Regions from separate parts of the Actibacterium sp. D185-2 genome, predicted to be linked through region 2. Evidence: riboswitches for the same ligand, from Rfam matches in the RefSeq annotation. Region 2 holds a riboswitch; the other holds the start of a gene.
The links. Region 2 has a riboswitch for thiamine pyrophosphate ahead of thiB (thiamine ABC transporter substrate binding subunit). Riboswitches for the same ligand answer to the same signal wherever they lie in the genome.

Region 1: it holds a riboswitch for thiamine pyrophosphate, as region 2 does, so the genes downstream of both, thiD (bifunctional hydroxymethylpyrimidine kinase/phosphomethylpyrimidine kinase) here and thiB (thiamine ABC transporter substrate binding subunit) in region 2, are expected to answer to the same signal.

Annotation. Positions count from the first base shown of each region.
Region 1 covers NZ_JBPWNX010000001.1:682,272-696,879, reverse strand. The annotation lists gene ACSR1C_RS03425 (acyltransferase family protein) at 172-1,896, opposite strand; TPP riboswitch at 1,993-2,095, shown strand; gene thiD (bifunctional hydroxymethylpyrimidine kinase/phosphomethylpyrimidine kinase) at 2,159-2,956, shown strand; gene ACSR1C_RS03415 (FAD-dependent oxidoreductase) at 2,953-3,936, shown strand; gene thiS (sulfur carrier protein ThiS) at 3,920-4,117, shown strand; gene ACSR1C_RS03405 (thiazole synthase) at 4,121-4,894, shown strand; gene ACSR1C_RS03400 (thiamine phosphate synthase) at 4,891-5,487, shown strand; gene ACSR1C_RS03395 (ThiF family adenylyltransferase) at 5,484-6,467, shown strand; gene ACSR1C_RS03390 (ABC transporter substrate-binding protein) at 6,464-7,402, shown strand; gene ACSR1C_RS03385 (TenA family protein) at 7,399-8,073, shown strand; gene ACSR1C_RS03380 (ABC transporter ATP-binding protein) at 8,070-8,798, shown strand; gene ACSR1C_RS03375 (ABC transporter permease) at 8,795-9,553, shown strand; gene ehuD (ectoine/hydroxyectoine ABC transporter permease subunit EhuD) at 9,571-10,227, opposite strand; gene ehuC (ectoine/hydroxyectoine ABC transporter permease subunit EhuC) at 10,230-10,898, opposite strand; gene ehuB (ectoine/hydroxyectoine ABC transporter substrate-binding protein EhuB) at 10,969-11,814, opposite strand; gene ehuA (ectoine/hydroxyectoine ABC transporter ATP-binding protein EhuA) at 11,859-12,632, opposite strand; gene ACSR1C_RS03350 (Lrp/AsnC family transcriptional regulator) at 12,932-13,396, shown strand; gene ACSR1C_RS03345 (diaminopropionate ammonia-lyase) at 13,409-14,464, opposite strand.
Region 2 covers NZ_JBPWNX010000001.1:385,667-400,274, reverse strand. The annotation lists gene dapF (diaminopimelate epimerase) at 1-227, shown strand, start outside; gene mtaB (tRNA (N(6)-L-threonylcarbamoyladenosine(37)-C(2))-methylthiotransferase MtaB) at 224-1,486, shown strand; gene ACSR1C_RS02020 (glutathione S-transferase) at 1,532-2,173, shown strand; gene ACSR1C_RS02015 (FMN-binding negative transcriptional regulator) at 2,203-2,811, shown strand; gene ACSR1C_RS02010 (glutathione S-transferase) at 2,876-3,481, shown strand; gene ACSR1C_RS02005 (outer membrane protein) at 3,487-4,137, opposite strand; gene petA (ubiquinol-cytochrome c reductase iron-sulfur subunit) at 4,412-4,972, shown strand; gene petB (cytochrome b) at 4,984-6,330, shown strand; gene ACSR1C_RS01990 (cytochrome c1) at 6,348-7,136, shown strand; gene thiQ (thiamine ABC transporter ATP-binding protein) at 7,191-7,883, opposite strand; gene ACSR1C_RS01980 (thiamine/thiamine pyrophosphate ABC transporter permease ThiP) at 7,870-9,444, opposite strand; gene thiB (thiamine ABC transporter substrate binding subunit) at 9,420-10,412, opposite strand; TPP riboswitch at 10,453-10,553, opposite strand; gene ACSR1C_RS01970 (SulP family inorganic anion transporter) at 10,674-12,398, shown strand; gene ACSR1C_RS01965 (c-type cytochrome) at 12,534-13,022, shown strand; gene aroC (chorismate synthase) at 13,143-14,243, shown strand; gene mbfA (iron exporter MbfA) at 14,240-14,608, opposite strand, start outside.

The DNA.
Region 1 (14,608 bases), 300 kb from region 2:
CCCACCTGAGTGGTCCAGCTTGAGTGATAGTGCATGACCAGCTTCCGGTTCATCTGGACGATGGTTGCCGGAGCCGGCGCGTGGTCACCTAGAAGATTGTGTGGTCTCTTCTTAGTGTAGTATTTTCTCCACTGTTCAGTTAGGCTCTTCGCTTCCCAGAGCGCCGCTCTGTCATGGCAATATCAGAGGCTGTACTGCCTCGAACATCGGGCGAACGGTGTCGATTCCGTAGTGGCTCAGGTGGTTGCTGTCTGCGAAGTAGCTGCCATTTTCATCCGCGAACCTGCAGTGGTCGGCGTCACAGAGCCAAATGTCCGGCCTGAGCATTTCCGACCCTAACTTCTTTGAAAGGGCAATGATCGTGTCACTGAACTCTAAGTCAAAAATGCTTCGCGGTATCTCGAACGCCCCTTTCGCATCGATTTCGGAAATCCAGCCGAATTTCAGCTGACGCGCAAGTTCGCTAGGAAGATTGTATCCTGGCGTTTGGATGGGCCCAATCAAATAGACCATCTCTTTTTCGTGCTTCAGCGAGTTGATGAGATCCAGCAAGGCATCGGTGAAATGCTCGCCCCTGGGATCTTCAATGACCGTGCCGTCGCTTTGGACCACAACCTCGTGACCGTAGGTCGTACCGATGAAGACCGTCGATATTGTGTCGTCGGCCAGGACTACATTCAGGTTGGTCGCAGCCATTTGCGCGCAGCGCGGCGACACATTGACATGCGGGGTTGGCGTACAGCTGTTCAAAGGGATCAGCAGCACCCCCGCCGGTTTATCCTTGTAAAGGTCGAGGATCGCATCGGCATACATCTGGGCGTGAGAATTCCCCATGATGGCTACATTCCCCGATGGCGCGATCTTTTTGAGGACACACGCCCGCGATGAGCCGTACGCAACGTAGTCTGAAATTCCACACCGATAGTTAGTCTGGACCTGCGCTGCCAGACGTTCCGACAGACCATCGGTGTTGCGCTTATTAGAAAACACATTCATGGCGATCACCAGCGCACAACACGATGCGATGAAGCTGATCGAAACGCGCAGCGGAAGGCGGTATCGGAACGGCTTCTCGACCAACTGAAAGCCCAGCTCTGACAACACCAGTATCAGTGCTAGGCTTCCCAGCTTCCATGCCAACGGAGTTTCGCCGACAAATGCGTAGTTGAGGAAAGCGACGATGGGCCAGTGCCAAAGATACAGCGAAAAAGACCTGCGTCCCAAATAGGTCATGACTGGGGCCGCCAGCACCTTGTCAAGACTGAACGCACCGCGCGTAGTAGCGAGATAAATCGCCGCCGAACATGCAACAACGATTTCACTTGGAAAGCTTTTGTCCGCGAAAAAGAAACTGAACGCCATAACGGTCAATGCCAAAGCCGACAGGGTTGCGTTGTCTCGTCGCCAGCCGCCGGCAACGATCAGCGCGGCCAGCACCCCGCAGCCCAATTGCCAGGCCCGGGTTGGCATCAGGAAAAACGCGGGGGAGTCGCCACCAAATTGACGCAGACCCAGATAGACGCCAAGGCTGATCAGTGTGAGTGCGGACACGGCCACCAGTAGACCTGCGGGACGCAGCCTTAGGCGAACGATAAACAACCAGAAAAGCGCCGGGAACATGATATAGAATTGCTCTTCCACCGCGAGCGACCACATATGCAGCAGAGGTTTGACCTTGTCCGGAGCTCCGAAGTACCCGCCATCGCGCCAAAAAAAGATGTTGGCCCAGAACGTAGCCGTCGCGAAAGCGGACTCGATCAGCTTTGCAAAATCCTCGTTGAGCAGAATGACCTGCCCCACCCCGACGGTCGCGACCACGACCAGAAATGTCAGCGGCAGAAGGCGCTTGATGCGCCGCATATAAAAGTCCGCGAAGCTGAATCTGCCTTCCCGAATCCGCGCCTGTATCCGCCTTCGGTTGTGATCGGCCCCGGCGCTGCGGTCAAGGCCGCGCGGGTTTCTTGCCAGCCCGCCATTTTGCTGCTAATCCGCAGCTATCCGTTGGGGTGCCCCGCAAGGGGCTGAGAGGCCAAAGCGCCAACCCATCGAACCTGATCCGGTCAGTACCGGCGGAGGGAACGGAGCACAGTCACCGCGCGTATACCGCGCCGCTCTTCCTTCGTTCGTGCCCCGGCAAGATTGGAAGAGAGAGCGCAAGATGACACCATCAGCCCTGACAATTGCCGGATCCGACAGCGGCGGCGGCGCGGGCATTCAGGCCGATCTCAAGACGTTTTCCGCCCTCGGCGTGTTCGGCACCAGCGCCATCACCGCGATCACCGCGCAGAACACGCGCGACGTGATCGCGGTGACGCCGGTGCCGGACGGCATGGTTGCCGCGCAGATCGGGGCGGTGCTTGACGATATTCGGATCGATGCCATCAAGATCGGGATGCTCGGTGCCCCCTCTTTGATCGAAACCGTGGCGCAGGCGCTGCGCGGGTTCGAGGGGCCGGTGATTCTGGACCCGGTGATGGTCGCGAAATCCGGTGCGGCCCTGTTGCCCGACGGCGCAACAGAGGCGCTGGTGCGGATCCTGCTGCCGCGGGCCGATGTGCTGACCCCGAACCTGCCGGAAGCGGCCCGGCTGTTGAATGCCCCCATGGCCCATACCGCCGAGGAGGTCCGCAGCCAGGGCGCGCGCCTGTGTGCGCTAGGCGCCCGCGCCGTCGTCATGAAAGGCGGCCATGCTGCGGGCGACATCTGCGTGGACTGGCTGGTGACCGATGCCGGCGCCATCTGCCTGGAAGCCCCGCGCATTGCCACCCGCAACACCCATGGCACCGGGTGCACGCTTTCTTCGGCGATCGCGGCCGAACTGGCCAAGGGGGCCGGGCTGGAAACCGCGCTGCGCCGCGCCCATGGCTGGCTTCACGGGGCGATCCGGGCGGCTGACAGCCTTGAGATCGGCACTGGCCACGGTCCGGTGCATCACTTTCATGAGGTCTGGGCATGACCGCGCCCGTCACCGTTCTGGGCGGCGGGGTCTCGGGCCTGTGCGTCGCGGCCGAACTGTCCGCGCGCGGTGTGCCCGTCACCTTGCACGATCCGGCGGCCCGGCCCGGCCCCCATGCCTGTTCGTGGTGGGCCGGCGGGATGCTGGCGCCGTTTTGCGAAGGCGAAACCGCCGAGCCGCCGGTGGTGCGTCTGGGCCAGGAGGCCGCCGATTGGTGGGCCCGCCAAGGCGCGCGCGTGGTGCGCAACGGCTCGCTCGTGGTCGCCCTTGGGCGCGACCGGCAGGAACTGGACCGCTTCGCGCGGCGCAGCCACGGACACCGACCGCTTGACCACGTGGCGCTGGCCGCGTGCGAACCCGATCTGGATGGCCGGTTCGACCGGGCGCTGTATTTCCCGGACGAGGCGCATCTCGATCCGCGCGCCGCCCTGTCCGGCCTGCGCGACCGGCTGGCGGCCGGCGGCGTGCGGTTCGGCCCCGCCAGCCCCGCGCCGCAGGACCCGGTGATCGACTGCCGCGGCCTGGCGGCGCGCGACCGGCTGACCGATCTGCGCGGCGTGAAGGGCGAAATGGTCGTGCTGCGCAGCCCCGACATCGCGCTGCGCCGGCCGGTACGGCTGCTGCATCCGCGCTTTCCGCTTTACATCGTGCCGCGCGGCGACGGGGTGTTCATGCTGGGTGCAACCCAGATCGAAAGCGCCGACCGCAGCCGCGCCACCGTGCGCTCGGTGCTGGAACTGCTTTCGGCCGCCTATGCGCTGCACCCCGCCTTTGGCGAGGCGGAGCTGCTGGAGATCGGCGTCGATGCGCGCCCGGCCTTTGCCGACAACATGCCGCGCATCCGGCGCCGGGGCGGCACGATTTTCGTGAACGGGCTGTACCGGCATGGCTTTCTGCTGGCCCCGGCGCTGGCCCGCATGGTGGCCGACCTGCTGCTGGACGGCAAAATACCGGAGGTAATGGATGAAGATCACGGTTAACGGCACCCCGACCGAGGTGCAGGCCGAAACCCTGCACGACATCGTGCACGAGTTGGGCCATGGCGACGCCAGGGTCGCCACCGCGGTAAACGAGACCTTCGTGCCCGCCGGCGCCCGCGCCGCGCATCGACTGGCCCCCGGCGACCGGCTGGAAATCGTCGCGCCGCGGCAGGGGGGCTGAGCCATGCCGGTTTTCTATGACGTGGAAATCCGCTCGCGGCTGATGTTGGGCACCGCGCAATATCCGTCACCCGCGATCATGGCGCAGGCCTTCCGCCGCTCGGGCGCGGGCGTCGCCACCGTTTCGGTCCGGCGCGAAGCGGGCGGCGATCGTACCGGCCAGGATTTCTGGGCCCTGATCCGCGATCTGGGGGTGGCGGTGCTGCCCAACACCGCCGGGTGCCATTCGGTGCGCGAAGCGGTGACCACCGCGCAGATGGCGCGCGAGATCTTCGGCACGTCCTGGATCAAGCTGGAGGTGATCGGCCATGCCGACACATTGCAGCCCGACCCGTTCGGCCTTGTCGAAGCCGCCCGTATCCTGAGCGATGACGGCTTTCAGGTATTTCCCTATTGCACCGAGGATCTGGTGCTGTGCGACCGGCTGCTGTCGGCGGGCTGTCAGGTGCTGATGCCCTGGGGCGCGCCGATCGGCACCGGGCTGGGGCTGAACAACATCTACGGGCTGCGCAGCCTGCGGGCCCATTTCCCCGAGGTGCCACTGGTAATCGACGCGGGGCTGGGCCTGCCAAGTCAGGCCGCGCGGGCGATGGAACTGGGCTATGACGCGGTGCTGCTGAACACCGCCGTCGCCAAGGCGGGCGATCCGGCGGCGATGGCCGAAGGTTTCGCCAAGGCGGTCGAGGCCGGGGCGCTGGCCCATGCCGCCGATCCGATGGATCCCCGCGACATGGCGGCGCCCTCGACCCCGGTTCCTGGAAAGGCGTTTCTGGCATGACCCTGGCACGGTTCTATCCGATTTTCGACGACCCCGGCTGGCTGGTGCGGATGCTGCCGCTTGGGGTGAAACTGGTGCAGTTGCGGATCAAGGACCGGCCAGACGCCGCGTTGCGCGATGCGATTGTGCGGGCCCAGGCGCTGTGCCGGCGGCACGGGGCGGTGCTGGTGGTCAACGACCATTGGCGGATCGCCATCGATGCGGGCTGCGACTGGGTCCATCTGGGGCAGGAGGATCTGGACGAGGCCGACCTTGGCGCGATCCGGCGCGCCGGGCTGAAGCTGGGGATCAGCACCCATGACCGGGCCGAACTGGACCGCGCGCTGGCGCTGACCCCGGATTATGTGGCGCTAGGCCCGGTCTATCCGACCATCCTCAAACAGATGAAATGGCAGCAGCAGGGGCTGGCGAAGCTGACCGAATGGAAGGGCCTGATCGGGGATATTCCGCTGGTCGCCATCGGCGGCATGTCGGTCGCGCGCGCCGCCGGGGCGTTTGCGGCCGGGGCCGACATCGTTTCGGCCGTCACCGACATCACCCTGAACGACGCCCCAGAGGCCCGCGTGAGACAGTGGCTGGAGGCCACGCAATGACCCGCTATGCCCGCCAGATCGCGGTGCCCGAACTGGGCCCCGCCGGGCAGGCGAAACTGCGCGCGGCCCGGTTGCTTGTGGTCGGCGCGGGCGGGCTGGCGGCCCCCGTGCTGCAATATCTGGCCGGGGCCGGGGTCGCGCATATCCGGCTGGTCGACCCCGATCATGTCGCCCCCAGCAACCTGCACCGCCAGACCCTGTTCCGCGAGGCCGATATCGGCACGGCCAAGGCGCAGGCTGCCGCCCGGCATCTGGCCGCGCTGAACCCCGACTGCCGGATCACGCCCCACATCGCCCGCCTTGACCCCGCCAACGCGGCAGAGCTGTGCGCGGAAACCGATCTGGTGCTCGATTGCGCCGACAGTTTCGCGGCCAGCTATATCCTGTCGGATATCTGCGCGGCGGCGGGCGTGGCGCTGATCAGCGCGTCGGTCGTCGGCACGGCGGGCTATTGCGGCGGGTTTTGCGGCACGGCCCCGCCGCTGCGCGCCGTGTTCCCCGATTTGCCGCAGCGTCTGGAAAGCTGTGATGAAAACGGCGTGCTTGGCCCCGTGGTCGGCGTGATCGGCGCCCTTCAGGCACAGATGGCGCTTTCGGTTCTGACCGGGATGCGCCCGTCGCCGCTGGGCCAGCTTGTCACGTTCGACGGGGTGACGTTTCGCTTTGGCGGTTTCCGGTTCGACGCGGCCGGGGCCGACGGCCATGGCCCCCGCTTCATCGCGCCCGCACAGATCGCCCCCGATGATTTTCTGATCGACCTGCGCGCGCCCGATGAACCCGGCCCCCGCCTGCCGCACGCCACCCGCCATGGCGTGGATGATTTCGGGCCTGACGGCCCCTGCCCGCCCCCCGGCCAACGGGCGGTTCTGGCCTGCCGCTCGGGCCTGCGCGCCTGGCAGGCCGCCACCCGCCTGCGATCCGTCTGGCACGGAGAGATTGCACTGATCGCCCTGGGCGACACCGAAGGAGACACGATATGAAACGACTTTACCTCATCCTTGCCGGGCTTCTGGCTGCCACACCGGCGCTGGCCCAGGACAGGCTGACCCTGATGCTGGACTGGTTCGTGAACCCCGACCACGGCCCCGTCATCATCGCGCAGGAACAGGGCTATTTCGCCGAACAGGGGCTCGACGTCGCGATCATCGCCCCCGCCGACCCGTCCGACCCGCCCAAGATGGTGGCCGCCGGGCAGGCCGATCTGGCGATTTCCTATCAGCCGCAGCTGCACCTTCAGGTGGCCGAGGGCCTGCCGCTGATCCGGGTGGGCACGCTGGTGGCCACGCCGCTGAACTGCCTTCTGGTGCTGGCGGATGGCCCAATCGAGCGGATCGCCGATCTGAAGGGCCGCAAGATCGGCTTCTCGGTCGCCGGGGTCGAAGAGGCCCTGCTGTCGGCGGTGTTGGGCAATCACGGCCTGGGGATGGACGATATCGAGCTGGTCAATGTGAACTGGTCGCTGTCGCCCGCGCTGATGTCCGGGCAGGTGGATGCGGTGCTGGGCGCCTTTCGCAATTTCGAGCTGAACCAGATGGAAATCGAAGGCATCGACGGGCGCTGCTTTTACATCGAGGAGGAAGGCGTACCCACCTATGACGAACTGATCTATGTCGCCAACCCCGACCGCATGGATAAGGACATGATCCGCGGCTTTCTGCACGCGACCGAGAAGGCCACGCAGTTCATCGTCAACCATCCGCAGCAAAGCTGGGAAATTTTCGCCGCCACCTCGGCCGAATTGCAGGACGCGCTGAATGAAAAGGCCTGGGCCGACACCCTGCCCCGCTTTGCCCTGCGCCCCGAAGCGCTGGACCAGGGGCGCTATGCCCGGTTCGAGGCGTTTTTGAACGAGGCCGGGCTGGTCACCGGCACCCGGCCGGTTTCGGCGCTGGCCATCGATCTGGGCGCGCAATGACCGGCTATGGCACGACTTTTCCGCTGTGGCGGGCGGCGGCGGGCGATCACTGGCACGCCTATACCCGCCACGCCTTTGTCGAACGGCTGGGCGACGGCACCCTGCCGCGCGCGGCCTTTCTGACCTATCTGACGCAGGATTACATCTTTTTGATCCATTTCGCGCGCGCCTGGGCGCTTGCGGTGACCAAGGCCGACACGGTCGATGAAATGCGGCTGTGCGCCGCGACGGTCGATGCGCTGATCAACGAGGAAATCGCGCTGCATATCGGGACCTGCGCCGGGGCGGGCCTGTGCGAGGCCGAACTTTTCACTGCCGCAGAGGCGCCCGAGACGATCGCCTATACGCGCTATGTTCTGGATGCCGGGCATTCGGGCGACTTTCTGGATCTGCTGGCCGCGCTTGCCCCATGTGTGCTGGGCTACGGCGAAATCGGCGCGCGGCTGGCGGCCGAGACCGGGCAGACCCCTTACGGCGACTGGATCGCGACCTATGCCGGCACGGCCTATCAGGACCTTTGCCACCAGACCGGCGCGCTGATCGACGCGGCCCTGCGCCGCCGTCTGGGCGACGATCCGGTGGCAAGCCCACGCTGGGCCGGGCTGTGTGCCCGGTTCGAAACCGCCACCCGGCTGGAGGCCGGGTTCTGGGCGATGGGGCTTCGGCCATGACAGATGCGCCGGGGCTGCGCATCTGCGGATCGGCCCGGATCGGTACCGTGCCGATCTTCGGCCCGCTGGACCTGACCGTGATGGCGGGGGGCTGGAGCTGTCTGCTGGGGCCGTCGGGCGTGGGCAAATCCACCCTGCTGCGCCTGTGCGCAGGTCTGGATCAGGGGATCGATTTCGACGGGCGGATCAGTGCCTCGGATGGTGCCCCGCTGATCGGCCGGGTGGCGCTGATGGCGCAAAGCGATCTGTTGCTGCCCTGGCTGACGGTGCTGGGAAACGTGATGCTGGGCGCGCGGCTGCGCGGGCAGCGGCCCGCGCGCGACCGGGCCGAGACCGTGCTGGAACGGGTCGGGCTGCTGGACTGCCGCGCCCGCAAACCCGGCGCGCTGTCGGGTGGCCAGCGCCAGCGCGTGGCCCTTGCCCGAACCTTGATGGAGGATCGTCCGGTCGTGCTGCTGGACGAACCCTTTGGCGCGCTCGATGCCCGCACCCGGTCGCAGATGCAGGACCTGACGGCCGAACTGCTGGCCGGGCGTACCGTCCTGCTGGTGACGCACGATCCGGGCGAAGCCGCGCGGCTGGGGCATGCGATCCATATCCTGACTGAGACCGGATTGCAGGCCTTCCCGGCCCCCGGCGGCCCGGCCCCGCGCGCGGTGGATGACCCCGACATGCTGCGCACCCAGGGCCGACTGCTGTCACACTTGCGCGCGGGTGCCGCATGACCGGCCGGATCCTTGCGGGGCTCGCCGCCGGCGGGCTGGCCCTGTTGCTGTGGCAGGCTGCGGTCACACTGGGTGATCTGCCGCCGTTCATCCTGCCCGGGCCGCTTCGGGTGGCCACAACCCTGTGGGCCAGCCGGGCGCTGATCGCCGAACACGCGCTGATCACCATGGCCGAGGTGATGATCGGCCTGGGCCTGGGCGCGCTGCTGGGCGGGCTGTCGGCCATCGGGCTGGCCGCGTCACCGCTGGCCCGGACGCTGCTGCGGCCCATGCTGGTGTTCAGCCAGGCGATCCCGGTCTTCGCGCTGGCGCCCATCCTGACGCTCTGGCTTGGCTATGGGTTATGGTCGAAAGTGGCGATGGCACTGCTGATCATCTATTTCCCGGTCACATCCGCCTTTTTCGACGCGCTGATGCGTACCCCGCACGACTTGCTCGACCTTGCCGCTGTCATGCGCGGGCGGCGGGGGCGGATCATGTGGCATATCCGTATTCCCGCCGCCCTTCCCGGGTTTGCATCGGGCCTGCGGCTGGCGGCGGTCTATGCCCCGATCGGCGCGATCATCGGCGAATGGGTCGGGGCCTCGCGCGGGCTGGGATACCTGATGCTGCTGGCCAACGGCCGCGCGAAAACCGACCTGATGTTTGCGGCGCTTATCGTTCTGGCGCTGTTCGCGCTGGCCTTGCACGCAGCAATCGATCTGTCCTGCCGCCACGCGCTGGCGCGTACCCACGGGCGGGCCGGAAAACCCTGACGGGCCATCCCCAACAGCTATCGCTTGCGCGCGTATTTCCGTTCCAGCCGGATCGCGAGCATCGCGGTGGGAATCGACACGATCAGGAACAACACACCGACCAGCGTCATCGGTTCGAGGTATTTGTAATAGCTGTTGCTGTAGATGTTGGCGGCATTGAACAGCTCGACCACGGTGATGGCGGCCAGCAGCGGGGTCTCCTTGAACATCGTGATCAGGTAGTTGGCCAGCGGCGGGAACATCGGCGGGATCGCCTGCGGCAAGATCACATGCCACCAGGTCTGCACCGGGTTGTAGTTCAGCGATTTCGCCGCCTCCCACTGCCCCTTCGGCACGTTTTCGATACCGGCGCGGAACACCTCGGACGTGTAGGTGCTGAAATGCACACCCAGCCCGATCACCCCGGCCACGAAGGGCGACAGGAACACCCCGAAATCGGGTAGCACATAGAACAGGAAATAAAGCTGTACCAGAAGCGGCGTGCGCCGGATGAATTCGGACAGCCAATAGGTGATGACCGACACGGCCCGCACGCGGGACCGCCTGAGAATGGCCAGCACCAGCCCCAGCGCATAGGCCACGGCCGCGCCCAGAAAGGTTGCCTCGACCGTGACGACAAGCCCGGCCAGAAGGCGGGGCAAGACATCGGCGGCGACGGTCCAGCTCCAGTCCATGGTTATTTCCCCGCTGCCGGCGTCATGTTGCGGTCTTTTGCGATCTTGCGGCCCAGCAGGTCGGTGAACCCGACCAGCACCGACGAGATCGCGAAATAGATCAGCAGGATAACCAGAAATGGCTCCAGCGTCAGGGCGGTCTGCGCGCGGATGATCTGAGCCACGAAGGTCAGATCCGAAATCGTGATCAGCGACGTGACCGCGGTCAGCTTCATCAACTCGATCAGCAGGTTGCCGAAGGGCGGGATCATCATCGGAACGGCCTGCGGGATCAGCACATAGCGGTATTTCTGAAACACCGTGTAGTTCAGCGATTGGGCCGCTTCGTGCTGCGGAGGCCCGACGGACTGAATCGCGCCGCGCACCACCTCGGATCCGTAGCTGCCCAGGTTGAACCCGCAGGCGATGACACCGGCCAGAAACGGGCTGAGCGTCACCCCCCAAAGCGGCAGCACGTAGAACATGAAAAACATCTGCACCAGCGCAGAGGTGCCCCGGAAAAATTCCAGATACACAATCGCCGCCACGCGCACCGCGCGCGATCTGGACAGCCGGGCCAGCCCGACGGCGAACGAGATGAGCAGCGCCACAACCGCGCTGGCCAGCGTCAGCTGGATCGTCATCAGCGTGCCCTTGATCAACAGAGGCGTGAATTCGAGGACGTCATGCATGGCGGCACCTGTCAAAGACTGCCCCACGGGCGGGGCAGTCTTCGGGTCAGAGGATCATCAGGGGCGCAGCTTAGTTGCCCGGGCAGAAATCATCGCGCTTGACCGAAAAGGTCGCGTCGGCCGAAAAGCCGTACGGCTCGATGATTGCGGTGAATTCGCCGCTTTCCTTCAACTCGGTCAGCGCCACGTCATAGGCCTCGCGAAAGGCGGTATCTTCGGGGTTGAAGGCCGCACCGGCACATCCCATCGGCACGCCCATCACCGGCATGACCAGTTCGATGCTGGGATCTGCGGACTTTTCCAGCAGCGCCTTGGTGCCCAGCCCCGACAGGGCGAACACATCGACCCGGCCCTGTTGCAGCATCTTGATGCCGCTGGGCGGATCGGTGAACACCTTGATCTGCGTGGGCTTCACCCCGCGTTCCAGCGCATACAACTCTTCGGCGCAGCCGGCGCAGGTGGTCATGGTGACCTCGGGGTTCGCGGCGATGTCTTCGTAGGTCTTGATCCCGAAGGGGTTCCCCGCGGCGACGGCAAAAGCCTCGGCACCGCACAGATCGGGTTCGGAATAGATGATCGACTCGCACCGGTTCGGTTTGATGTAAAGCCCCGAGGTGGCCATATCGACCCGCCGGGCCAGCAGCGCCGGGATCATCGAACCATAGGGCACGACCTGGGATTTCAGCTCGGGCACGCCCAGCTTGGCCATCACCGCGCGCGCGACATCGGGCGCGGCCCCCGTCACATAGCCGTCCGAGCGGATATCGCTATAGGGCGGCTCGTTCGCGACGGCGACGGTGGCATATCCCTGCTTGCGCAGCTTTTCCAGCGTATCCGCCTGCCCCGGCCCGGCCACAAGCAGCGCCGCAGCCGCACCAACGGCCATAAAGCCCGCGGTTTTCAAGAAGAATTTCATTTTTACTGTCCCTTTCATTTTTCTGGTTAATTCCGGTTCTGAAGTCAGGAAATCGTTATGAACTTGCTCAGGAAGCTCCGGGTTCTGGGTTCCGCCGGCGTGGTGAAGATCTCCTCGGGCGCCCCGGATTCGACAATTTGCCCCTTGTCGAAAAACAGCACGCGGTCGGCGAACTCGCGGGCGAAATTCATCTCATGCGTGACGGTCAGCATGGTGGTGTCCGAATCCGACGCCAGCCGCGTAAGCACGGTCAGCACCTCGTCCACCAGTTCGGGATCCAGCGCCGATGTGACCTCGTCGAACAGCATGATCTTGGGGTCCAGCGCCAATGATCGGGCAATGGCGACGCGCTGTTGCTGACCGCCCGACAACTGATGCGGGAAATGGTCTTTCTTGTCGCTCAGACCCACCAGTCCCAGCAGTTCGATCGCCTTGTCGCGCGCCTCGGGTTTTGCGGTCTTACGCACCAGAACCTGCGGTTGAACAATGTTCTGAAGGGCCGTGAGGTGCGGAAACAGATTGAAATGCTGGAACACCATCCCGATCTCGTTGCGCATCCTGTGCAAATGCGCCTCGCTTGCATCGACCAGAACGCCGCCCTTGGATTCGTGCCACAGATAGTCGCCGTCGACCAGCACGCGGCCGGCGCTGATGGTTTCCAGCGTCATCAGAATGCGCAGGATCGTGGTCTTGCCCGACCCGCTTGGCCCGATCAGGGCCAGCTTCTCGCCCGCCCGCACATGCAGGTTCAGGTTGTCGAGGACCTTCAGATCGCCATAGCTCTTATGGACATTGCGGAATTCGATGATGTTCGTCATGGGCGCCGCGCGCCCCGTCGCGGCACAAGGCAGGCTGGGCCTGGAGGATCTGGGCAGGGGACATGCGGCATAGGGCGAACGAACGCTCCGGACTTGGGTCGTGTTTCAAGGCGGGGCCAGGGTGGCCCGCGACGGGGATTATTTTCGCTGAAGCGGGGGTGCGCCCCCTTTGACAACGCAGATTGTTTGTGTTGTTGAAACTCATGCTACCAAAGCAAATTGATCGAATTTCAGCCCAACCCCGTGGATAATGAGAAAATATATCAATATCTAAAACTATATGCGCAGGAGTGATCACAGTGATCTTGACCGAATCGGACCGCGTTATTCTGCGGATGCTACAGGCGAACGCGCGCGAGCGGCTGGAAACCATCGCCTTCGAGGCCGGGATGTCCGTGGCTACGGTCCAGCGCCGGGTTCGCGCGCTGAAAGAGGCCGGGGTAATCCTGCGCGACGCCGCTGTACTGTCGCCGCAGGCGCTTGGCTATGCGATGACCTTCCTCATTCTGGTCGAACTGGAACGCGAAAGGATCGACCAACTGGATGCGTTCCGGCGCAAGGTGAAGCAGGAACCGCAGGTCCAGCAATGCTATTACATCACCGGCGACGCCGATTTCGCGCTGGTGGCGCTGGCGCGCGACATGGACGATTATCAGAAGCTGACCCAGCGGCTGTTCTTCGATGACAGCAACGTAAAACGGTTCCGAACCTCGGTGGTGATGGACCGCAGCAAGGTCGGGATGGACGTGCCGCTGATCGACTGACGGCGCGTCCGGTCAGACGGTTTCGGGCCCTTCCGATGCGATCAGCAAACAGCGGCTGTCCCGGCCCGGCGCGATGGCCCGCAACGCGGCAAGCGGGGCCGCGCCGCTTGGGGTGGTCGCGACCCCCGCGCGGGCAAGGTCACGTGCCGCGGCGCTGGCCGCGCTGTCTGAAACGGTGGTGAAGATATCGGCATCCTCGCGCAGCGCCTCGAAGGCGATCAACGAGGCGTCCTTGCAATCGAGCCGCCCCATGACCGATACCGGCCCGTCGGCCCGGGTCAGCCGGCCATTCTGGATGCTGCGCAGCAGACAGGGGGCGACGTCCGGTTCGACCACGACGATCACCGGCTGCTCGTCCCAGAACACGCGGATATGCGCGGCGACCGCAGCGGCCAGCCCGCCGACCCCGGCCTGCAAGAACACATGGGTCGGCCACACCCCTTGCCGGGCGAAAACCTGGCGGCATTCCTCGGCCAGAACGGTATAACCTTCCATCACCAGCGCGGGCCGCGCGATATAACCGTCCCACGACCCGTCGGCCAGCAGCAGCCAGCCGTTTTCGGCAGCCTCCGCCTTGGCGCGCGCCACGCTTTGGTCATAGGTGCCGTCAACCCGCATCACCCGGGCGCCGGTCGCGCGAATGCGGTCGGCAAAGCTTTCGGGCACGGTCGAGGACAGAACAATCACCGCCTGCGCCCCGAAAATCCGCGCCCCCGCCGCCACCGACAGCCCGTGGTTGCCCGCACTTGCGGTGATGAAGGTCATGCCGGCGGCCAGGTCCCGGACCTGCGGATCCAGCAGATCGGTGCGGCCCGACGCGTCGCAGATCATCTGCGCAACGGCGAACGCGCCGCCCAGCGCCTTGAAACTGCCCAGACGCATTCGCTGCGTTTCGTCCTTGACCCAAAGCTGCGCCACATCCACCGCACCGGCAAGCGTGTGCATCTCCCGCAAGGGGGTCGGCGCGTAGACGGGACAGGACGCCAGCAGCGCCAGCGGCCGCGTGGCCGCCACAGTGAACAGATAGCCCGTGCTGCGGGAGGGTTTGTGCGAATTCTCGATCAACATATGCGCATTATGCAGGCGCTTCGCGAAGAAACTGAGCAGGCTTTAGCAGGAGCTTTGGGTATCTTTCTCAGATATGCGCAAAAACTGCGATGACATGGTCACGGCTTTGCGCGTCAATGGGACAGACCCCCGCCCCAAGCCGGA
Region 2 (14,608 bases):
GGGTCTGGGAACGTGGCGTGGGGGTCACGCTGGCCTCTGGCTCGTCGTCCTGCGCCACGGCGGTGGCGGCGGCGCGGCGCGGGCTGACCGGGCGCCGGGTGCGGATCGATCTGGACGGCGGCACGCTGGATATCGACTGGCGCGACGACGGCGTCTGGATGACCGGCCCCACCGCACATGTGTTCAGCGGCAGCTTCACCGCCGCCTTTCTGGAAACTGTCGGATGACCACCGCGCCGAAATTCACCACGCTGGGCTGCCGCCTGAACGCCTATGAAACCGAGGCAATGAAAGAGCTGTCGGCGGCGGCGGGGCTGGACAATGCCGTGGTGGTCAACACCTGCGCCGTCACCGCCGAGGCCGTACGCAAGGCAAGGCAGGAGATTCGCAAGCTGCGCCGCGATAATCCCGGCGCCACGCTGATCGTCACCGGCTGCGCCGCCCAGACCGAACCGCAGACGTTTTCGGCCATGGCCGAGGTGGACATGGTCATCGGCAATACCGAAAAGATGCAGCCCGCCACCTGGGCGCAAATGGCCAAGGGCCCCGATTTCATCGGCGACACCGAAAAGGTGCAGGTCGACGACATCATGTCGGTGACCGAAACCGCCGGCCACCTGATCGACGGGTTCGGCACCCGCAGCCGCGCTTATGTGCAGGTGCAAAACGGCTGCGATCACCGCTGCACCTTCTGCATCATCCCCTTCGGGCGCGGCAATTCCCGGTCGGTCCCCGCGGGCGTCGTGGTCGATCAGATCAAGCGGCTGGTGGACAAGGGCTATAACGAGGTCGTGCTGACCGGCGTCGATCTGACCAGCTGGGGCGCCGATCTGCCGGGCCTTCCGCGCCTGGGCGATCTGGTGATGCGCATCCTGAAACTGGTGCCCGATCTGCCACGGCTGCGGATCAGCAGCATCGACAGTATCGAGGTGGACGAAAACCTGATGCAGGCCATCGCGACCGAACCGCGCCTGATGCCGCACCTGCATCTGAGCCTGCAGGCGGGCGACGACATGATCCTGAAACGGATGAAACGCCGCCATCTGCGCGACGACGCCATCCGCTTTTGCCAGGAGGCCCGCGCGCTGCGCCCCGACATGACCTTCGGCGCCGACATCATCGCGGGCTTCCCAACGGAAACCGGGGCGATGTTCGAAAACTCGCTGAGGCTGGTGGCCGAATGCGACCTGACCTGGCTGCATGTCTTTCCCTACAGCCCGCGCCCCGGCACCCCCGCCGCGCGGATGCCACAGGTCCAGGGCACGGCGATCAAATCCCGTGCCGCCCGCCTGCGCGCTGCGGGCGAGGCACAGGTTGCGCGCCACCTGACCGCACAGATCGGCAGGACGCACCGCGTGCTGATGGAAAACCCGCGCATGGGCCGGACCGAGCAATTCACCGAGGTCACATTCAGCACGGACCAGACCGAAGGCCGGATCGTCACAGCCCGGATGACCGGCACCGTCGGCCAGCAGCTCACCGCCTGATTTTCGTCTTTCCGAACATATCCCTGCCGGAGGCAAGGAAGCCGAATGCCCCGCCCGATCCTTTATTCCTTCCGCCGCTGCCCCTATGCGATGCGCGCCCGCCTGGCCCTGTCCAGCGCCTGCATTACTTGCGATCTGCGCGAGGTGGTGCTGCGCGACAAACCCGCCGCGATGCTCGCCGCCTCGCCCAAGGGCACCGTGCCGGTGCTGGTGGCGGGCGAACGGATCATCGACGAAAGCCGCGACATCATGCTGTGGGCGCTGCGCCAGCACGACCCCGAACACTGGCTGAACATGCCCGAGGCGGGCCATGCCCTGATCGACCGTTTCGAGGGTCCGTTCAAATCCGCGCTCGACCGCTATAAATATGCCAGCCGCCATGACGGCGTCGATCCACTGGCCGAACGCGCGGCCGCCGCCGCCCATCTGACCGGCCTTGATGCGATGCTGGCCCATCACCCGTGGCTTTTCGGCGACCGGCCCACGCTGGCCGACATGGCCACGCTGCCCTTCATCCGTCAGTTCGCCCTGACCGACCGCGCCTGGTTCGACGCGCAGCCCTGGACGCATCTGGCGCGTTGGCTGAACACCTTCCTTGCCTCCGACCGGTTTTCCGCGATCATGGCGAAATATCCGCAATGGCAGGCGGGCGACCCGGAAACGCTTTTCCCTGCTTCTTTTTCGTAAAAATATCCCCGCCGGAGGCAAGAAATCTGATGCACCCCAACCCCGCCTTCCGCGCCACGCCCAGGGAAACCAACCTGGCCTTCGCGCGTCAGGCCGCCTTTGGCACGCTGATGGTGAACGGGCCTGACGGACCGCTTGCCGCCCATGTTCCGTTCCTGTTGTCGCAGGACGGAACCGTGCTGGAAACCCATCTGGTGCGCAGCAACCCGGTCGCGCGGACCCTGCCCGCCCCCGCCCTGATCGCAGTACAGGGCCCCGAGGGGTATATCTCGCCCGACTGGTACGATCTGCCCGATCAGGTGCCGACCTGGAACTATGTCGCGATACACCTGCGCGGCACGCTGGAACTGTGCCCGGCCGACGGGCTGCGCGACCTGCTGGACCGGCAATCGGCGTTTTTCGAGGATCGGCTGGCACCCAAACCACCATGGACCGCCGACAAAATGCCCGCAGAGACGTTGCAAAAGATGATGCGCGCGATCGTGCCCTGCCGGATGCGGATCACCGATGTGCAGGGCACCTGGAAGCTGGGCCAGAACAAGCCCGACACCGCCCGCCTGTCGGCCGCCCGGCATCTGGACGCCACCAGCCCCGCACCCGGCACGCACCCGCTGGCCGCGTTGATGGGGCTGTCGTGAATTCTTGATTGGACAGGGCAAAACCCGCCGCCTACCGTGCCCCGGCGCAGAGCCGGAGGACGCCATGCAGCTTTTCGACAATCCCGCCTCACCCTATTGCCGCAAGGTGCGTGTGGTGCTGGCCGAAACCGGGCAAAGCGACGATGTCGAGCTGCTGCCGGCGGTTGGCCATCCCATCGCCCAGGCCGAAATGCCGACCGCGCATAATCCGCTGGGCAAAATCCCCGCGCTGCTGCGTGACGAAGGGCCGGCGATCTATGACAGCCGGGTGATCTGCCGGTTTTTGAATGACCGGGCCGGGGGCACACTTTATCCCGCGTCCCGTCTTTGGGAAACCCTGACGCTGGAAGCGACCGCCGACGGGATCATGGATGCCGCGGTTCTGATCGTCTATGAATCGCGCTGCCGCCCCGAGGCGATGCGTCTTGCCGATTGGGTGGACGGGCAGTGGGACAAGATCGACCGCGCGCTGACCGCCCTGAACACCCGCTGGATGAGCCACCTGGCCGGGCCGCTTGATATCGGGCAGATCGCCGTGGGCTGCGCGCTGGATTATCTCGATTTCCGGCACGGTGCCCGCGACTGGCGCGCGGGGCGCGATGCGCTGGCCGACTGGGCCGCCGAATTTGCGCAGCGGCCCGCGATGCAGGCGACCATGCCGGCCGCCTGATCCCCTCAGAACCGGTAGGCCAGGCCGATATTCAGGGCGTTGGTCACGATGTCGGTCTCAAGGGTGCCGCCATTGTCCAGATCGGCCTCGTTCTGCGAATAGGAGATGTTGTATTCGCCGAACACCGCCCAGCGGTCGTTCATCTCATAGCTGATCCCGGCGATGGCTTTCACAGCGGGGCCGGTCACCTGAAATTCATGCGTGCGGCCGCCCGAGGTTTCAACCTCGACATGAGGCATCGCAAACCCCACGCCGAAGCCGGTATAGGGCGTCCAGCGGCGCTGTTCGGACTTCCAGCGGTACATCACGTTGGCGGTAAACAGGTTCAGACCGTCGGTGAATTCCAGGATGTTGAAACCGTTATCGGCGCGGGTCTCATCGTCGGCATAGACCTTGGCGTGGTTGAATTCGAGACCGAAGCCAAGCCGCTCGTCGCGCCACCAGGTCGCCCGCACACCGTAATAGGGCGGCATCGAATCCGACTTGCCTTCCCATTTCGCACGAAAGCTGAAATCGCCAAGCCCGCCCGGATCGTTCCCCTCGACCCGGCTGTGCGGCGCCGACTGCGCGCCGGTATAGAGGCTCACCTCGATCTCGGCCCAGGCCGGCGCCGAGAACGAAATAATGAGCGCAAGGGCTTTGATCAGGGTCTTCATGCTGGGCCACTCCGGTTTTGGCGTTGATTGCGGATTTTTACCGGATCTATGCCGGGAATTCCATGCGACAACTTCTTCGTCCAAAGTCGCCTATGGTGCAAGCATAGCCAATCCTTCCGGGAATTGAGAGCGCTACCAAGTGACATTAGCGCCGCATGCGCGAATGATTGCTGGACGATGCGCCAGAACGCCGCTAAAACCGCGCCGATTGCAACGATATCGCACCCCTTTAGGGGGTGCTGGCCAATGCAGGGCCAAGGAAGGGAGAAGTCTCGTGTCCCAAGCTGAAGATCACGATAGCACCCGCCGCGATTTTCTTTACTACGCAGCCGCCGGCGCTGGCGCCGTGACTGCCGGTGCCGCCATCTGGCCCCTGGTAAATCAGATGAATCCGTCGGCGGACGTTCAGGCGCTCAGTTCCATCCGTGTGGATGTGGCCGATCTGGAGGTCGGCACCCAGCTGACCGTGAAATACCTGGGCAAACCGATCTTCATCCGCCGCCGCACCGCCGAGGAAATCGAGGCAGGCCGCGCCGTTCCGCTGGCCGATCTGATCGACGACGCGTCGCAGAACCCCAACCTGCCCGGCTCGGACGCGGCCGACCAGAACCGCACCATGGACGAAGCCGGCGAGTGGCTGGTCATGATCGGCGTCTGCACCCATCTGGGCTGTGTGCCGATCGGCAACGCCGCGGGCGATTTCGGCGGCTGGTTCTGCCCCTGCCACGGTTCGCACTACGATATGGCCGGTCGTATCCGCAAAGGCCCCGCGCCCGAGAACCTGCATATTCCGGTCGCCGAATTCGTCGATGAAACGACGATCAAGCTGGGTTGAGGGAGAGCACGATGTCTGGAATTCCGCACGACCATTACGAACCGAAGACCGGGGCCGAGAAATGGCTTCACAGCCGTTTGCCGATCGTCGGCCTGCTGTATGACACCCTGATGATCCCCACCCCCAAGAACCTGAACTGGATGTGGATCTGGGGCATCATCCTGACCTTCTGCCTGGTGCTGCAGATCGTCACCGGCATCGTCCTGGCGATGCACTACACGCCGCATATCAGCCTGGCCTTCGCGTCGGTCGAACATATCATGCGCGACGTGAACGGCGGCTACATGCTGCGCTATCTGCACGCCAATGGCGCATCGCTGTTCTTTGTCGCGGTCTATCTGCACCTGTTCCGCGGCCTCTATTACGGCTCGTACAAGGCTCCGCGCGAAATCACCTGGATCATCGGGATGCTGATCTATCTGTGCATGATGGGCACCGCCTTCATGGGCTATGTGCTGCCCTGGGGCCAGATGTCGTTCTGGGGCGCCACGGTGATCACCGGGCTGTTCGGCGCGATCCCCTTCATCGGCGAGTCGATCCAGACCTGGCTGCTGGGTGGGCCTGCGGTGGACAACGCCACGCTGAACCGCTTCTTCAGCCTGCATTACCTGCTGCCCTTCGTGATCGCGGCGCTGGTGGCGGTGCATATCTGGGCCTTCCATTCCACCGGCAACAACAACCCCACCGGGGTCGAGGTGCGCCGCATCTCGAAAGCCGAGGCCAAGAAAGACACCGTTCCGTTCTGGCCCTATTTCGTGATGAAGGACCTGTTCGCGCTGGGGGTGATCCTGGTCATCTTCTTCGCCATCGTCGGCTTCATGCCGAACTATCTGGGCCACCCCGACAACTATATCGAGGCAAACCCGCTTTCGACCCCCGCGCATATCGTGCCGGAATGGTATTTCCTGCCCTTCTATGCGATCCTGCGCGCCTTCACCTCGGATGTCTGGGCGGTGCAATTCGTCGAATTCATCACTTTCGGCATCGTCAACGCCAAGTTCTTCGGCGTGCTGGCCATGTTCGGCTCGATCCTGGTGATGGCGCTGGTGCCCTGGCTGGATACGTCGTCGGTACGGTCGGGTAAGTACCGCCCGATGTTCAAATGGTGGTTCGCCCTGTTCTGCATCGACTTCGTCGTGCTGACCTGGGTGGGGGCCATGCCGACCGAAGGCATCTATCCCTATATCTCGCTGATCGCTGCGACCTACTGGTTCGCCTACTTCCTGATCATCCTGCCGCTGCTTGGCGTGATCGAGAAGCCCGCGGCCCTGCCCGCAACGATCGAAGACGACTTCAACGCCCACTACGGCAAGGGCGGAACCGATGCCGCCGTGGCCCAATCGGCTCCGGCCGAGTGAGAAAGAGGATCAAGAGCATGATCAGGAAACTCACCCTTTCGGCGCTTTCCGCCCTGACCCTGAGCGCGGGAGCCGCGCTGGCGGCGGGCGACGGCCACACCCATGATGTGGACTTCGCCTTCGAAGGGCCGTTCGGCAAGTTCGACCAGAACCAGCTGCAACGCGGCCTGCAAATCTACACCGAGGTCTGCTCGGCCTGTCACGGGCTGAAATTCGTGCCCATCCGCACGCTTGGTGACGAAGGCGGCCCGCATCTGCCGGAAGATCAGGTGCGCGCCTATGCCGGCCAGTGGGATACGTTCGACCCCGAGCTGGACGACATCCGCCCCGCGACCCCGGCTGACAAGTTCCCGGGTTCCAATGACCCCAACGCGCCCGACCTCAGCCTGATGGCCAAGGCGCGGGCCGGATTTCACGGGCCGTATGGCAGCGGCATGAGCCAGCTGTTCAACGGCATCGGCGGCCCGGAATACATCGTCTCGATCCTGACCGGCTATACCGGCGAGGAAAAGGAAGAGGCCGGCACGATCTATTACGAAAACACCGCCTTCCCCGGCGGCTGGATCGCCATGTCGCCGCCGCTGGTCGGCGAGGATGTGGAATTTGCCGACGGTCATTCCACCGAACTGCATCACGAGGCCGAGGATATCGCCGCATTCCTGATGTGGACCGCCGAGCCGAAGATGATGGCGCGTCAGCGCGCGGGCTTCATCGGCGTTCTGTTCCTGACGATGCTGACCGTTCTGCTTTACCTGACGAACAAGCGGATCTGGGCCCCGATCAAGCACAAGACCAAGGAAAGCTGAGCCTTTCCCACCGTCTCAAAAGTTCAAAGCGCGCCTTCGAAGGGCGCGCTTTTTTCATCCCAGATAAGCGGCCAGCGCCGGTGGCGGATTGGCGAACAGCGCGGCGGTGTCCTGCGGCGCATGGGCGCGTCCCCCGGCCACCAGAACGGTTTTGCCGGCCAATGCGCGGGCATCCTGCGGATCGTGGCTGACCATCAGCAGCGTGGCGCCGGTTTCCGCCGCCAGCGCCTGCACCAGCGCCAGCATCTCGGCCTTCAGCGCGGGCCCCAGCGCGGCAAAGGGTTCATCCAACAGCAGCAGCGGCCGCGCCCGCAGCAGCACCCGCGCCAGCGCGACCCGGCTGCGCTGCCCCCCCGACAAGGCGCCGGGCTTGCGCGGGCCCAGCCCGGACAACCCCACGCGGTCCAGGCTGTGCGCCACCGCGTCACGCTGTGCGGCGTCAAGTTTCAGATCGGGGCGCAGGCCAAGGCCCACGTTCTGTGCCACCGTCAGATGCGGAAACAGGTTGTTGTCCTGAAACAGAATGCTGACCGGCCGCGCGCCGGGGGCCAGCGGCGTCAGATCCCGGCCCTGCCACAGCACCCGGCCCCGGCTGGGCGCGAAGAACCCGGCGATCACATCCAGCAGGGTCGATTTGCCGGCCCCCGACGGGCCGATCACCGCCACGCGGTCGCCCGCCGCCACGCTGAAATCCGCGTGCAGGGTGAAATCGCCCTGCTGCACCAGCACATCCTCAAGCGTCAGCATTCACCCGGCCCCCTCTGTCGAACAGCCAAAACAGCGCCAGGCTGAGGATCAGCAGCAACAGCGCCGCACCAGCCGCCTGATCCATGCGATAGGCCGCCATCAGACGGTACAACTGCAACGGCAATGTCGCCTGGGACGGATCGGCGAACAAGGCGATGACCCCAAGATCACCCATCGACAGCGCCGCCGCCAGCCCGACGGAAAACCCGATCGGCCGGCGCAGACGCGGCAGCAACAGCAGGCGCAGCCGCATCGCACCCGTCATGCCAAGGCTGTCGGCCAACCGGCCATAGGCGCCTTCCACATCGCGCAGGGCGGGCACCAGCGCGCGCATGGCGAAGGGCAGGCTCATCACCGCGTTGACCAGCGCCGTCACCGGCAGCGCCAGCACGACCGGGTCGGCAATCGGGAACAGCGCGATGAACAGCCCGGTACCGATCACCAGCGGCGAGGCGGCGATTGACAGCGCGCCTGCGGCCTCCAGCCCGCGCGCGGCCGGGCGGGTGCCCAGCCGCACCACCGCCAAGGCCAGCGGAAAGGACAGCAGCAGCGTCAGCGCGGCCGACCCCAGCGCCACGCCCAGCGACCGCCCAGCGGCAGCAAAGACCGACGCGGGCAGATCGAACAGCGCGCCCGCGCCATCGGCCACGATCATCGCCAGCGGCAGGATCAGGAACGCCGCCGCCAGCGCGATCCAGGCCCCGTCCCACAGCCGCGCGCCCGGCCCCCGCGCATCCCAGCGCAGCAAGGGCCGGTCCAGCCCCGCGCCGGTCATGCTGGGTACCGCGACCCGCGCCGCCAGCAACGCCGCCAGCGCCGACAGGGTGAACTGCACCAGTGACAGCAGCGCCGCGCGCGACAGATCGAACTCGAACCGGAACGCCTGATAAATCGCCAGTTCGACCGTGGTGGCGCGCGGCCCCCCGCCCAGCGTCAGCGCCACGGCGAAACTGGTCATGCAGATCACGAAGACCACCACGAAGGCGCCGGGCAGCACCGTGCGCAGCATCGGCCGTTCCAGCCAGCGGTTCACGTCCCGCGCGCCGAACCCCAGCGAGCCCGCCAACCGGAACCGCTCTGCCGGGATCGACAGCCAGCCCTGCAAGATCAGCCGGGTCGCCAGCGGCAGGTTGAAAAACACATGCGCCAGCAGGATACCCTGCAACCCATAGATCGACACCGGCCCCATCCCGGCCCAGCCCAACGCCACGTTCAACACCCCGCTGCGGCCGAACACCGCCAGCAGGCCCAGCACCGCCACGATCACCGGCAGGATGAACGGCGCGCCCAGCAGCGTGATCAGCAGGCCCCGGCCCGCAAATCGCCGCCGGGCCAGCGCGCGCGCCACCGGCACCGCCAGCGCCACCGACAGACCCGCCGACAGCAACGCCTGTATCAGGGTGAACCGCACCGCCGCCCAATCGGCCGGGCCAAGCGCCGAAAACCGCTCGGCCCGCCAAAAGACCGCGCCTAGCGTGCCCAGCGTCAGCATCAGGATCAGGGCGGCCACCGCCACCCCGCCCCGGACGCCGGCGCTTATTGGCTGAGCGCTGCGCGCCATTCCTCAAGCGCGCCATCGCGCAGTTCGGCCGCCTGATCCGCCGAAAAGATCAGCGCCTGACCGGGCTGAATCGGCGGCGTGAACCCGTCGGGCAGGCCCGCCGCGGGGGTGACCGCCGGATACATCCAGTTGGTCGTCGGGATGACCGACTGAAACGCATCCGACAGCATGAAGCGCAGGAAAGCATCGGCCAGTTCGGGCTGATCCGACCCGGCCACGCGCCCGGCCACCTCAATCTGCATGTAATGTCCCTCGGCAAAGGGGGCGGCGGCCTTGGTGTCGTCCGCCTCGGCGATCAGGTGATAGGCGGGCGAGGTGGTGTAGGACAGAACCATGTCGGCCTCGCCATCCACAAACAGGCCATAGGCCTCTGACCAACCCTTGGTCACGGTCAGGATATGCGGCGCCAGCCCTTTCCAGATCTCGGGCGCCCGGTCGCCATATGCCGCCTTGACCCACATCAGCAGCCCCAGACCGGGGGTCGACGAGCGCGGGTCCTGAATCACAATCTTCAATGCCTCGGGGGCGGCGATCAGATCCTCGAAACTGGCGGGCGGGCCGGGCAGTTTGGTCTTGTCATAGACGAAGGCGAAATAGCCCCAGTCATAGGGCAGAAAGGTGTCATCCGCCCAGGCCACCGGCAGGCTCAGCGCCGGGGGCGTCAGGCCATGTGGTGCGAACAACCCGGTGTGCAGCGCCGCCGCGGTCAGGTTGGTATCAAGCCCCAACACCACATCGGCATCGGTTCGCTTGCCTTCCAGCCGCAACCGGCCCAACAACGCGGCACCGTCGCCGGCACCGACGAATTGCAGATCGCAGCCGCATGTCGCCTCGAACGCCGCCTCGACCTGCGGGCCGGGGCCCCATTCGGAAATGAAGCTGTCATAGGTATAAACGGTCAGCACAGGCGTATCGGCGCCTGCCATCGTGGCACACAGCGCCCCGGCAGCGAAAATCGGATATTTCATGGCCATCCTCCATTCACGGGCGGTCGGGGTCAGGGCATGGAGGTTGTCCAGTTACCTTCCCTCCGCCGGTCTTAACCGGTTCAGGTTCAACGGGTTCGCGTCACGCATCTCAGCCCGCACTGGGCACCCCGAGGTGATGCGCAACCTAATGCACCGCTTGACCGGCGGCAAGACAGCACGCCAGATAGCCGCAACATGCTTGTAATCTGGGCCAAGCGGCCTTAATCACATCATAAATTCTGAATGTGAAGGATGCTTCCCGTGCGCCTGTCCACCCGCAAGGCTTTTGAACGCTACCTGCCGATCCTGGACTGGGGCAAGCAATACAACCGCGATACCCTGACCAACGACATGGTGGCGGCGGTGATCGTGACGATCATGCTGATCCCGCAATCGCTGGCCTATGCGCTGCTGGCGGGGCTGCCGGCCGAGATGGGGCTTTACGCCTCGATCCTGCCGCTGGTGGCCTATGCGGTCTTCGGCACCAGCCGCGCGCTGGCGGTGGGGCCGGTGGCGGTGGTGTCGCTGATGACCGCCGCCGCGGTGGGCAACCTGGCGCTGCAGGGCACGGCGGAATATGCCGCCGCCGCGATCACGCTGGCCTTTCTGTCGGGGTTGATCCTGCTGGTGATGGGGATGTTCCGGCTGGGATTTCTGGCGAATTTCCTGTCCCACCCGGTGATCGCCGGGTTCATCACCGCCAGCGGCATCATCATCGCCACCAGCCAGCTGAAGCATATTCTGGGCATCAAGGCCGAAGGCCATAACCTGGTCGAACTGCTGCGCTCGATCTTCGCGCATCTGGGCGAGGTCAACCTGTGGACCCTGGTCATCGGCGTTACCGCCACCGGGTTCCTGTTCTGGGTGCGCAAGGGGCTGAAACCGCTGCTGTTGGAAAAGGGCATCAAACCGCGCATGGCCGATATTCTGGCCAAGGCCGGGCCGGTGGCGGCGGTGGTCGTGACCACGCTGTTCACCTGGGCGCTGGGGCTTCAGAACAAGGGCGTGGCGATTGTGGGCGAGGTGCCGCAGGGCCTGCCGCCGCTGACCATCCCGACATTCAACGCCGAGATCTGGAGCAGCCTGTTGGGCTCGGCGGTGCTGATCTCGATCATCGGGTTCGTCGAATCGGTTTCGGTGGCGCAGACGCTGGCGGCCAAGAAACGCCAGCGCATCGTCCCGGATCAGGAACTGATCGGGCTGGGCGCCTCGAACATCGCGGCGTCGATCTCGGGCGGGTATCCGGTGACCGGGGGCTTTGCCCGCTCGGTGGTGAATTTCGACGCGGGCGCCGAAACCCCCGCTGCGGGTGCGTTCACCGCCATCGGCATCGCGCTGGCGGCGCTGGCACTGACGCCCTTGCTGTTCTTCCTGCCCAAGGCCACGCTGGCCGCCACGATCATCGTCGCGGTGCTGAGCCTGGTGGATTTCTCGATCCTGCGCACCACCTGGACCTATTCCAAGGCCGATTTCGCCGCCGTCGCCGCGACCATTCTGCTGACGCTGGGCTTTGGCGTGGAAATCGGCGTCTCCTCCGGTGTGGGGTTGTCGATCTTCCTGTTCCTCTATCGCACCTCGCGCCCGCATATCGCCGAGGTCGGCCTGGTGCCGGGGACCGAGCATTTCCGCAACATCCACCGCCACAAGGTGGAAACCAGCCCGACGATCCTGACCATCCGCGTGGATGAGAACCTGTATTTCGCCAACGCCCGCTATCTGGAGGATTATATCTATGATCGCGTGGTCGGCGACCGCGAGCTGAAACATGTGATCCTGATGTGCTCGGCGGTGAATGACATCGACACATCCGCCCTGGAATCGCTGGAAGCGATCGACCACCGGCTGGCCGATATGGGCATTCAGCTGCACCTGTCCGAGGTCAAGGGCCCGGTGATGGACCGGCTGAGTCGCACCCATTTCCTGCACGATCTGTCGGGCCGGGTATTCCTGACCCAGTTCGGCGCGGTCAAAGAGCTCTCTTCGTGATGTATCAACCGGTTGCGGCGGCGTCACGTTGTCGCGATACTTGGCCGCAATGGGACTCGCGGTGCCGAAGCATTTGACGACAGATGCCGCAAGTTTATTGTGGCGCGCGAACGTCTTGCATCAGGGGAAGAATTCATGAAACTCACACTGGCTCTTGTCGCCGCCGGCCTTCTGGCCGCAGCACCCGCCTTTTCCGAAAGCCATGGCGAAGCCACCGCCGAAGGGGCGATGGAAACCGAAACCATGGAAGTCGCCGCCACCGGCGATGCCGAAGCGGGTGAAAAAGCGTTCCGCCAATGCGTGGCCTGCCATGTCGTGGTCGATGCCGAAGGCGAAACGCTGGCCGGCAAGAAGGCCAAGACCGGACCGAACCTTTACGGCCTGGCCGGGCGCCAGGCGGGGGCCGTCGAGGGGTTCCGCTATTCCAAATCCATGCAGGCTGCGGGCGAGGCCGGTCTGGTCTGGACCGAAGAGGAATTCGCCAAATACGTCGCCAATCCGACCAGCTATCTGAAGGACTATCTGGGCGACAGCAAAGCGCGCGGTTCGATGTCGTTCAAGCTGCGCAAGCCGGAAGATGCCGTGAACCTTTATGCCTATCTGGCCGAACTCGCGCACGAGTAAGACCGGCCCGATGCGACGATTCCGGCCGCCGGCACCCCCGGCGGCCTTTTTCATGCCCGGCCCCCACCCTTGCGGCAATTCGCGCTGGCGGCTATTCCACCGGCAAAGGAGCCTGCGCGCATGAGCATCAACACATTCGGCCATCTTTTCCGCGTCACCACCTGGGGCGAAAGCCACGGCCCCGCCCTGGGCGCCACGGTGGACGGCTGCCCGCCGGGCGTGGCGCTGGATGCAATGATGCTGCAGCATTGGCTGGACAAGCGCAAACCGGGCCAGAACAAATACACCACCCAGCGGCGCGAACCCGATCAGGTGCAGATCCTGTCGGGCGTGTATGAGGGGCAAAGCACCGGCACCCCGATCCAGTTGATGATCGAGAATACCGATCAGCGCTCGAAGGATTACGGCGATATCGCCGAAAAATTCCGCCCCGGCCATGCCGACATCACCTATTGGCAGAAATACGGCATCCGCGATCCGCGCGGCGGCGGGCGCAGCTCGGCCCGTGAAACGGCGGCGCGGGTGGCGGCGGGCGGCGTGGCGCGCGCCGCATTGCAGGCGCTGGTGCCCGGTATCGCGATCACGGGCTATATGGTGCAGATGGGGCCGCACGGCATTGACCGCGCCAATTTCGACGCCGCCCAGATCGATCAGAACCCGTTCTGGACGCCCGATGCCAAAGCGGCCGAAGACTGGGCCGAGTATCTGGACGATCTGCGCAAATCCGGCAATTCCGTCGGCGCGGTGATCGAGGTCGTGGCGCGCGGCGTGCCCGCCGGACTGGGGGCGCCGATCTATGGCAAGCTCGACACCGATCTGGCCGCTGCGATGATGAGCATCAACGCCGTCAAGGGCGTCGAGATCGGCGAGGGCATGGCCGCCGCGGCCCTGACCGGGGTCGAGAATGCCGATGAAATCAGCATGGGACCTGACGGGCCGGAATACGGATCAAACCACGCCGGCGGCATCCTGGGCGGAATTTCCACCGGGCAGGATGTGGTGGTGCGCTTTGCGGTCAAGCCGACGTCGTCCATTCTGGCCCCGCGCAAGACGATCACCAAATCCGGCGCGACCGCCGAGATCGTCACCAAAGGCCGGCACGATCCCTGTGTGGGCATCCGGGCGGTGCCGGTGGGCGAGGCGATGATGGCCTGTATCCTGCTGGATCATGTCCTGCTGCATCGCGGCCTGATTGGCCAGAACCGCGGCAGGATCGGCTAGCCGCTGCCGATCAGCACCCCGGCGGCAAACACCAGCGCGCCGCCCATGACCACCTGGAACGCCGCGCGCAGGAACGGCGTGTCCATGTACTTCTTCTGAATCCAGGCGATCGCCCACAGCTCGACGAACACCACGACCATGGCGATGATCGTGGCCGTCCAGAAATGCGGGATCAGATAGGGCAGCGCGTGGCCCAATCCGCCCAGTGCCGTCATCACCCCCGACGCGATCCCGCGTTTGAGCGGCGAGCCGCGCCCCGAAATCGAACCGTCATCCGACGCCGCCTCGGTAAAGCCCATCGAGATGCCCGCGCCGACCGACGCGGCCAGCCCGACCAGAAAGGTGGTCCAGGTGTCCTGGGTGGC